3 linked regions of the Constrictibacter sp. MBR-5 genome follow. The main gene of each other region encodes a partner of the protein of the gene in region 2 in a complex. Links are inferred from orthologs where the notes say so. Each region holds a gene or a part of one and is shown on either strand. Other genes may lie near its edges. The genes, in order: ABIE65_RS09740, dnaN and ABIE65_RS09065.

Region 1 (3,149 bases), on a different replicon or contig from region 2:
TCGACCTCGGGGGCACCAAGGTCGAGATCGTCGCGCTTGCGCCAGGGGGGAGCGAGCCGATCAGACGGCGGCTGCCGACGCCCGCGGGCGACTATGCGGCGACCGTCGCGACGATCGCGGCCCTGGTCGCCGAGGCGCACGCCGCGCTGGCGGGCCGGGCGCCGGTCGCCGCCGGGGTGGGCGTCGGGATACCCGGCACCATCTCGCCGGCTACTGGGTTGGTGAAGAACGCCAACAGCACGTGGCTGAACGGCCGGCCGCTGGAGCAGGACCTGCGCGCCGCTCTCGGCCGGCCGGTGAGAATCGCCAACGACGCCAACTGCTTCGCCCTGTCGGAAGCGTCGGATGGGGCCGGCGCCGGCGCGGCGACGGTGTTCGGCGTCATCCTGGGGACCGGCGTCGGCGGAGGCATCGTGATCGGCGGTGCCCTGGTCGGAGGCGCCAACGCGATCGCCGGGGAATGGGGCCACAACGCACTGCCCCGGCCCGATGCCGACGAGTGGCCCGGTCCGACGTGCTGGTGCGGCCGGACGGGCTGTATCGAGACGTTTCTCTCCGGGCCCGCGCTGGGGCGCGACCATGCGTCGCGCACAGGCGGCACGGCGATTCCGGCCGCCGCGATCGCCGCCGCCGCGGTTGCGGGCGACGTGCAGGCGGGCGAGAGCATCCGACGCTATGCGCGCAGGCTGGCCCGCGCCCTCGCCGGCGTCATCAACGTGATCGATCCCGACGTGATCGTGCTGGGCGGCGGCCTGTCCCAGATCGGCGCACTCTACGAGGCCGTGCCGCGGATGTGGGCCGAGCATGTCTTCTCCGACCGGGTAGACACCCGGCTCGTCCCACCACGGCACGGCGATTCGAGCGGCGTGCGTGGCGCCGCCCGCCTCTGGCCGATCGGGACGGGCGCACCGTGATCACGACCGTCTGCCGCGACTGCGATACCGTCGCCGCCACGGCGAGCGCCGAGGGGGCGGCGTGCTCCGCCTGCGGCTCGGCACGCATGGTTCGGCATCCGGAACTCGGCGTCCTGACGATCGCCCATCTCGATTGCGACGCCTTCTATGCCAGCGTCGAGCAGCGCGACGATCCGAGCCTGCGCGGCAAGCCGCTGATCGTCGGCGGGCGCACGCGCGGCGTCGTGCTCGCCGCCTCGTACGAAGCGCGCCGCTTCGGCGTGCGCTCCGCCATGCCGATGTTCAAGGCGCTCGCCGACTGCCCGGACGCCGTGGTCGTGCGGCCGGACATGGAAAAGTACCGTCAGGCGGGCGCCGTCGTCCGCCGGCTGATGCGCGAGGCGGCACCGCTCGTCGAGCCCCTGTCGATCGACGAGGCCTTTCTCGACCTCGCCGGCACAGCGGAACCGCCGGCCGTCGCCATGGCGCGGCTGGCGCGGCGGATCGAGGCCGAGGTCGGCATCACCGTCTCGATCGGTCTCAGCTGCAACAAGTTCCTGGCCAAGATCGCCTCGGATCTCGACAAACCGCGCGGCTTCGCCGTCATCGGCCGGCAGGAGGCCGGCGCCTTTCTGGCGCCGCGACCCGTCGGGCTGATCTGGGGCGTCGGGCCGGCGATGCAACTGCGGCTCGCCCAGGACGGCATCGTGACGATCGGCGACCTGCAGCAGCGAACCGCCCAGGACCTGACGGCGCGGTACGGCCGGTTCGGCGAGCGGCTGGCCCGCTTCGCCTTCGGCCGAGACGAGCGCCGGGTCGTTCCGGAGCGGGAGGTGAAGAGCGTCTCCGCCGAGACGACGTTCGACGTGAACCTCGACCTGCTCGATCCGCTCAAGCGGGCGCTGTGGCGGCTGTGCAAGCGGGTGGCGGCGCGCCTGACCGACCGCGGCATGGCCGCCGGCACCGTGACGCTGAAGCTGAAGCGGCACGATTTCCGGATCCTGACGAGAAGCCGCACGGTCGACGGGCGGCTGCAGAGCGCCGTCGACATCTATGCGATCGCCCTGCGCCTGCTGGAGCCCGAGGTCGACGGCACGCGCTATCGCCTCATCGGCGTCGGCGTCTCGGGCATCTCGATGCGGCAGGACGGCGGCGAGCCGGACCTGTTCGCCGCGGCCGAAGCCGCAGCGCCGTAAGTCCGTTCAGCAGTGCGGCGCAGGCAGAGCCTCGATCTGTTCCAGGCGATAGCCCAGCGAGAACTCGTCGTAGATCACCTGGGCGTCGCCGACGACGCCGCTCTTGTAGAGAGTCTCGCGGATCTCGAATGCCGGCAGCATGTCGTCCTCCTCGCCGAAGAAAGCGAGGGCCATGTTCCAGGACGGCTGCGCGAGCAGGGGGTCGTTCGCGAGGGCCTCGCGGGAACCACCCGGCTTGCCGGAGACGCCGAACGTACCGTCCTTGCGCTCGGAGATCTCGGCGTTCACGGTCATCGGCTCGTCCTCGCGCTGGCCGAGCAGCACGGGGCGCATGATCCGCTGCCGGCCGGCGAGCGCCTCGCGGATCAGCAGCCGGGTGTGGCCCGCAGGAAACAGCGTCCCGGGCGGCAGGCCTACGGTCTCGGCTTCCGGGCGGGTATAGGTGGCGCTGCCGCCCTCCTCGTCCGCGTCCAGCTTGGCCTCGCCGCGCAGGTCCTCGACGACGTTGCCGTCCTGGAGCGTGCGCAGGTTGAAGCCGTAGCGGTCACCGGTCTTGTGCTCCCAGCTGGAGAAGCTGACCTCGGTGCGGACCGAGTTGCCCTCGGGACCGAACATGTCGAACCGCGCGCGCTGGCGGACGATCCAGCTGTCGCAGCTCTCGGCCCACTCGAACACCATCGCACCGGAGGCGTCGACGACGCCGCTGCCGACCTCGGCGTTCATCAGCCGCAGGCTGTAGACGGCCCGGTGCGGCCGCAACTCGATGGCGGATGCCGTGCTGGCGGCCGTGACGACGAGCAGACCGATCAGCCAGAGCGTGCGGGACATCAGGGGACCGTATCGATGCGGTTGAACGCCGGAGCGGGCCGGGCGTCAACCGGGCGGGCGCCCGGCCTGGAGAAGTATGGCATGCGGACCGAATGCCCGACAGGCAAAGCGGTCAGCGGCCGCAACAGGTGCAAGAAATACACGCTCTGTGGCAGAAGTGCGGCAACGGCCGGGCAGGCCCCGCAGGACCGGCCCGACTGCGTGCCGTCGGCAGCCTACTCGGCCGCCTGCT
Region 2 (3,070 bases):
CCACCTCGTCGAGGAGCAGCAGCGGCGGCGCGCCGTGCGCGGCCGCGACGAGGCGCGCATGGGCGAGCACGATCGACACCAGCAGCGCCTTCTGCTCGCCGGTGGAGCAGCGTGCCGCCGGCATGTCCCGCGCGACCTCGTGCACCACTAGGTCGCTGCGATGCGTGCCGACACCGGCACCGCCCGCCTCAGCGTCGCGACCGCGCGACGCGGCCAGCATGTCGCGCAGCCTGTCCTCGGCCGCCAGCGCCGGCATCTCGCCCAGCCAGGTCTCGACATCCCCGGCAACGGCCGAGCGCGCCTGCGGAAACAGCCCCGGCGCCTCCGATGCCGCCAGGTTGAGCCGGCCCACCAGATCGCATCGGGCGGCGGCGACGGCCACGCCGCGCGTCGCCATCGCCTCCTCCAGGGCCGCGAGCCACGCTGCGTCGCGGCGGCCTTCGCGCAGCAGGCGGGCGCGCTGGCGCATCGCGTTCTCATAGCCGGCGACCCGCCCCGCATGACCCTGGTCGAAGCCGAAGACCAGACGGTCGAGAAAGCGGCGGCGCCCCGATGCGCTCTCCGTAAACAGGCGGTCCATCTGCGGCGTCAGCCAGACCGCGGCCGCATGAGCGGCCAGTGCCGCCTGACTGCGCGCCGGCACGCCGTCGATTCGCACCACCCGGCGCTCGCTTTCGGAATCGCCGGCCGGATCCCGGCCCGTGCCGATCTCGACTCGGCCCAGCGGCGTGTCCAGGCGCGCAGCGACGGCCCAGGCGGCGGTATCCGCCGTCTCGCCGGGCACGTGGCGGGCCACTTCCGACAGGCGCGCGCCGCGCAGACCCCGTCCCGGCACCAGGAAGGATATGGCCTCCAGCAGGTTCGTCTTGCCGGCGCCGTTCGGACCGAGTAGCGCGACGGGCCGCGCATCGGTCTCGATGCGCGCCTCGCGGTAGCTGCGGAAGGCGGTGAGCGTCAGGCGCGAAACGGCCAGGGGAGAAGCCTGGGCCGGTGCCTCCGGATACTGTCTCTCGACGGCGATCACACTCGCATCGGCATGAGGACGTAGAGCGCGCTGGTATCGGCGAGATCGCGCAGCACCGTTGGTGCCGTCGAATCGGCGAGGACCAGTTCGATGGTATCGCCGTCGATCTGCGCGGCGATGTCCAGCAGGTAGCGCGAGTTGAAGCCGATATCCATCGGCGGACCGTCGTAACGGATCTCCAACTCCTCGGTGGCGATGCCGTTGTCGGCGCTCGTCGCCGACAGGACGAGGGTGCCGTCCTTGAAGCTCAGCTTCACCGCGCGCGACTTTTCCGAGGAGATGGTCGACACGCGGTCGACGGCTTCGCGGAAGGCCTTGCAGTCGATGTCCAGCGTCTTGTCGTTGCCGACCGGGATGACGCGCTCATAGTCCGGGAAGGTCCCGTCGATCAGCTTGGAGATCAGGACGAGGTCGCCGACGACGAAGCGGATCTTCGATTCGGACAGCGCGACCTCGACCTCGCCGCCCTCATCCTCCAGCAGCTTGCGGATCTCGGTCACCGCCTTGCGCGGCACGATGACGCCCGGCATGCCCGACGCGCCGTCCGGCAGCGGAATCTCGCAGCGCGCCAGCCGGTGCCCGTCGGTCGCCACGGCACGCAGCAGCGGCACCCCGTCGGTCTCGGCCGGATGCAGGTACACGCCGTTCAGGTAGTAGCGCGTCTCCTCGGTCGAGATCGCGAAGCGCGTCCGGTCGATCAGGCCGCGCAGTTCCTTGGCCGCGATCCGGAAGCGGTAGGGCAGGTCGCCGCCGGAGATCACCGGGAAGTCCTCGGTCGGCAGGGTCGACAGCGTGAAGGTCGAGCGGCCGGAGCGGAGCTTGATCTGTCCATGCTCGCCGGTGGCGTCGATCTGAACCTGCGACCCTTCCGGCAGCTTGCGCGCGATCTCGTAGAGCGTGTGCGCCGGCGCCGTCGTGGCGCCCGAAACGCTGGCCTCGACCTCCAGGGTCTCGATCACGCCGATATCCATGTCGGTCGCCGCGAGGCTGAGCCGCCCCTTGTCGACCTGCAGCATGATGTTCGCGAGGATCGGGATCGTGTTCCGGCGCTCGACGACGCTCTGGGCATGAGCGAGCGACTTGAGGAGAGCGCTGCGTTCGATCGTGAGCTTCATGTCCGTCCCGACTGGCCAAAAGACTCGCGGTGCGACGAAACTCACCGCACCGGGCCGAAGACTATAGCAGAAAAGCGTGCGCCAACGGGGAAAGAAGACGCTAGCCGGAGATGAACACGTCGCCCAGGATCTCCGCCTCCAGGGCGGCGATGGCGTCCTTCAGCGCGTAGTAGCGCTCGGTCCAGACGGGGTCGCCGCGCTTCGCGCCGTGCTCGCAGATATCGCAGGTGTGCGCCGTGCAGATGGGGCGCAGATGCGGCGCCACAGTGCAGCCGTCGGGGCCCATCATCGGCAGCACTCTGTGCCATGTCGGCACCAGCTCGACATCCCAATGCTCGGCGGCGAACTCCATCGCGATGGTGCAGTAGCGCTCCTCGCAGCAGGTCATCGGCCGTGGGCAGAAGGCCAGGCACTCCGGCTCGGTCAGCACGGCCATCTCGGCATAGAGCGCGATCAGGCGGTCGCGCCTTTCGCCCTGTGCGGGACCCCGTCCCATGCGTCAGGTCAGGCGCAGGATCTCGACCTGCGCACCTGCCGCCGCTGGCGGCGCATGCGGCGGCCGGATCACCAGCGCGTCGGCCCGCGCCAGGGCGCCGAGCAGCGAGCTGTCCTGGACCTCGAAGGGATGGGCGACCAGCGTGCCGTCGGCCTCGGTCGTCAGCGTCGCCCGCAGATAGTCCTCGCGCCTGTCGTTCTCCGGCAGAGCGCGTCCGAGCCGTGCCGTCCCTCGCCCCTCGCCCGCGGGATCCTCGCTCCCGGCGAGCCGCGCCAGCAGCGGCCGCAGGAACAGGATCGCGCACACCATGGAGGAGACCGGATTTCCCGGCAGCCCCAGCACGCGCATGTCGCCCAGCCGCCCGACCATCAGCGGCTTGCCCGGCCGCATGGCGATCTTCCAGAAGTCGAGCGTCATCCCCATGCGGGTCAGCGC
Region 3 (3,114 bases), on a different replicon or contig from region 2:
CGACATAGACCTCTTCGATCGTATAGCCGGTCTTGTTTATCAGCGTGAAATCCTGCTTGCCCTGGGCGTGGGCGCCCGCGGCGGTGAACAGGCCGAGCGCGAGCAGGCCGGCAGTGACGAACCGACGCAACATCTAATTTTCTCCGGAGACGATTGGCGGCTGCCGGACGGCGGCCGCGGATCGCAGGTTAGGCGCTATGAGATTGACGATCGCTGAACGCGCCGTCCAGCGCTTGGGAGACTTGCGACCCGTACCCCGCCTCCTGATATAGTGCCGTGGGAGGCTGGCGGCGGACGAGTCCCTCGCCAACCCGGTCAGGTCCGGAAGGAAGCAGCCGTAACGAGTTTCGGCTCGGGTCGCCGTCCAGTCTCCCACCTCATTCCGCGCCGCCGCATTCTTGAGTTGCCACGGGCCACGATGGACGATCAGTCGGCACCGGGCCAGTCGCCGGCCCCGGATATCCCCACCGAACCGGGCCTTCCCGGACTTCCGCCTCCCTCCGGCGAGGCGGCGCAGCCCTATCGCGTCCTCGCCCGCAAGTACCGGCCGAAGACCTTCTCCGAGCTGATCGGCCAGGAAGCGCTGGTCCGCACCCTGTCCAACGCGCTCGAATCCGGCCGGCTGGCGCACGCCTTCATCCTCACCGGCGTGCGCGGCGTCGGCAAGACGACGACGGCGCGCATCATCGCCCGCGCCCTGAACTGCACCGGGCCGGACGGCAAAGGCGGCCCGACCATCCAGCCCTGCGGCGTGTGCGACAACTGCGTGGCCATCGCCCAGGACCGGCATGTCGACGTGCTGGAGATGGACGCCGCCAGCCGCACCGGCATCGGCGACGTGCGCGAGCTGATCGAGGGCGTGCGCTACCGCCCCGTCTCGGCGCGCTACAAGGTCTACATCATCGACGAGGTGCACATGCTCTCGACGCAGGCCTTCAACGGCCTGCTGAAGACGCTCGAGGAGCCGCCCGAGCATGTGAAGTTCATCTTCGCCACCACCGAGATCCGCAAGGTCCCCGTCACCGTCCTGTCGCGCTGCCAGCGCTTCGACCTGCGCCGCGTCGCCTCCGAGGTGCTGATGGCGCATTTCGAGCGCGTCGCGCGCGCCGAGGGCGTCACCCTGGAGCCCGAGGCGCTGGCGCTGGTCGCGCGCGCCGCCGACGGGTCGGTGCGCGACGGCCTGTCGATCCTCGACCAGGCGATCGCCCATGCCGGCCCGGCCCCCGTCTCGGCCGGCCAGGTGCGCGAGATGCTGGGCCTCGCCGACCGGACGCGCGTCTTCGACCTGGCCGAGGCGCTGCTGCGCGGCGAGGCGCGTGCGGCGCTGGTGCTGTTCGCCGACATGCACGACGCCGGCGCCGACCCGGTGGCGCTGATCCAGGACCTGCTGGAGCTGACGCACTGGCTGACCCGCCTGCGCGTGGCGCCCGACGACGCCGACGACATGACGGTGGCCGAGGCCGAGCGGGTGCGCGGCAAGGGCCTCGCCGCGCAGCTCTCCATGCCGGTTCTGACGCGCCTCTGGCAGTTGCTGCTCAAGGGCCTGTCGGAGACCCAGCACGCGCCGGCGCCGCGCCTCGCGGTGGAGATGCTGTTCGTCCGCATCGCCTATGCCGCCAGCCTGCCGACGCCGGCCGAGATCGTGGCGCAGCTCGCCGGCGAGGGCGGAGCCGGCCCCGCCGGGGGTTCCGGTTCTGGCGGCGGCGGCACCCGCGGCGTCGTGCCCGCGGCCCACCCGGCGGTCGAGACGGCGGCACACCCCACCGCCCGCGCGACGGCGTCCGCCGCCGACCGGCCGGCAGCGACAGCCCCGACGGCTTCCGCCCCGACGGCTTCCGCGCCGCCCGCCCCGGCCCGGGAGGCGCGCCCCCTGCCGCCCCTGGTCACCCCGGCGCAACCCGAGCCGCCGCGTCCGAGCGCTTCCGCACCGACGCATACCGCCCAGGCCCGCGCCGCCCTGGCGCCGCGCCACGAAGACCCGGAGCCGGCGCGCACCACGCCGCCCGAGCCGCCGCGCGCCGAGCCACCCCCCGAACCCGTCGTCCAGGCCCCCGAAACGCCCACCGGAACCCCCGCTGGCCCCGCCTCCTTCGCCGAGGCGGTGGCGATGTTCGCCAGCCACGGCGAGATGCTGCTCCACGCCAATCTCTGCCGGAACGTCCATCCGGTCGCCTTCCGCCCCGGCCGCATCGAGATCCGCCCGACGGCGCTGGCGCCGCAGAACCTCTCCGGCACGATGGCGTCCAAGCTCACGCAGTGGACCGGCACCCGCTGGGTGGTCAGCGTCTCCGGCGACGCGGGCGAGCCGACGCTCGCCCAGCAGGAGGAGGCCCGCCTCCAGCGCCTGCGAGAGACGGCGGCCGAACACCCGCTGGTCCGGGCCGTGATGGCCGCGTTCCCCGGCACGGCGATCGCCACCGTGCGCGAGCCGGGCCCGCCCGCCGACGAGCCGCCCGCGGCCGCCGCGGAACAGGCGATGCCCGACGAGTCCATGCCCGACGGCCGGCCCTCCGCCCCCTTCGACGCGGACATGGCCGATCTCGATTTCAGTGACGGCTTCGACGAGGAAGACACATGAAGAATCTCGGAAATCTCATGCGCCAGGCGCAGGAGATGCAGCAGAAGATGGGCGAGATGCAGGAGCAGCTCGCCGCCGCCGAAGTCTCCGGCTCCTCCGGGGCGGGCATGGTCAGCGTCACGCTCAACGGCAAGGGCGAGTTGCGCCGGCTGAAGATCGATCCGGCGATCGTCGACCCGAACGAGGTCGAGGTGCTGGAGGACCTGATCACCGCGGCCTTCAACGACGCCCGGGTCAAGGTCGAGGCGCGCATGTCCGAGGAGATGGGCAAGCTCACCGGCGGCCTGCCGCTGCCGCCCGGCTTCAAGCTGCCCTTCTGAGGCGGGCCGTCCCGAGCGCTCCCGTAGAGGTGGCGGACCCCGCGTGGCCCTCTCCGACGTCGACCGGCTGATCCAGCTGCTGGCGCGCCTGCCCGGCCTCGGGCCGCGCTCGGCGCGCCGTGCCGTGCTGCACCTGCTGAAGCGGCGCGAGACCCTGCTGGAGCCGCTGGCGCGCGCCATGACCGAGGCGGCGGCCTCGGTGCGTACCTGCTCGGT

What was found.
Region 1: the proteins of dnaN (region 2) and ABIE65_RS09740 are in contact, whole or in part, in a solved structure (PDB 1OK7), measured with the Escherichia coli proteins. The link is inferred for Constrictibacter sp. MBR-5 from one-to-one orthologs.
Region 3: the proteins of dnaN (region 2) and ABIE65_RS09065 are in contact, whole or in part, in a cryo-EM structure (PDB 8GIZ), measured with the Escherichia coli proteins. The link is inferred for Constrictibacter sp. MBR-5 from one-to-one orthologs.

The regions. Positions count from the first base shown.
Region 1 is NZ_JBEPTK010000003.1:578,195-581,343, reverse strand. Bases 1-2,999 are described here. They hold ABIE65_RS09740 (DNA polymerase IV), read left to right. Parts: upstream 1-910; coding sequence 911-2,089; downstream 2,090-2,999. Other genes in these bases: ABIE65_RS09735 (EipB family protein), read right to left, coding at 2,096-2,917; ABIE65_RS09745 (ROK family protein), read left to right, coding at 1-914. In the rest of the region: ABIE65_RS09730 (CaiB/BaiF CoA transferase family protein), read right to left, coding at 3,133-3,149. UniProt on the Escherichia coli protein: Poorly processive, error-prone DNA polymerase involved in translesion repair and untargeted mutagenesis. Copies undamaged DNA at stalled replication forks, which arise in vivo from mismatched or misaligned primer ends.
Region 2 is NZ_JBEPTK010000002.1:276,900-279,969, reverse strand. Bases 81-3,000 are described here. They hold dnaN (DNA polymerase III subunit beta), read right to left. Parts: upstream 2,140-3,000; coding sequence 1,021-2,139; downstream 81-1,020. Other genes in these bases: ABIE65_RS05290 (molybdopterin molybdotransferase MoeA), read right to left, coding at 2,639-3,000; ABIE65_RS05295 (hypothetical protein), read right to left, coding at 2,240-2,635; recF (DNA replication/repair protein RecF), read right to left, coding at 81-1,024. In the rest of the region: more of recF, read right to left, coding at 1-80; more of ABIE65_RS05290, read right to left, coding at 3,001-3,070. UniProt on the Escherichia coli protein: Confers DNA tethering and processivity to DNA polymerases and other proteins. Acts as a clamp, forming a ring around DNA (a reaction catalyzed by the clamp-loading complex) which diffuses in an ATP-independent manner freely and bidirectionally along dsDNA.
Region 3 is NZ_JBEPTK010000003.1:440,966-444,079, forward strand. What follows is about bases 35-2,998. They hold ABIE65_RS09065 (DNA polymerase III subunit gamma/tau), read left to right. Parts: upstream 35-418; coding sequence 419-2,578; downstream 2,579-2,998. Other genes in these bases: ABIE65_RS09055 (hypothetical protein), read right to left, coding at 35-133; ABIE65_RS09070 (YbaB/EbfC family nucleoid-associated protein), read left to right, coding at 2,575-2,898; recR (recombination mediator RecR), read left to right, coding at 2,942-2,998. Outside these bases: more of ABIE65_RS09055, read right to left, coding at 1-34; more of recR, read left to right, coding at 2,999-3,114. UniProt on the Escherichia coli protein: Part of the beta sliding clamp loading complex, which hydrolyzes ATP to load the beta clamp onto primed DNA to form the DNA replication pre-initiation complex.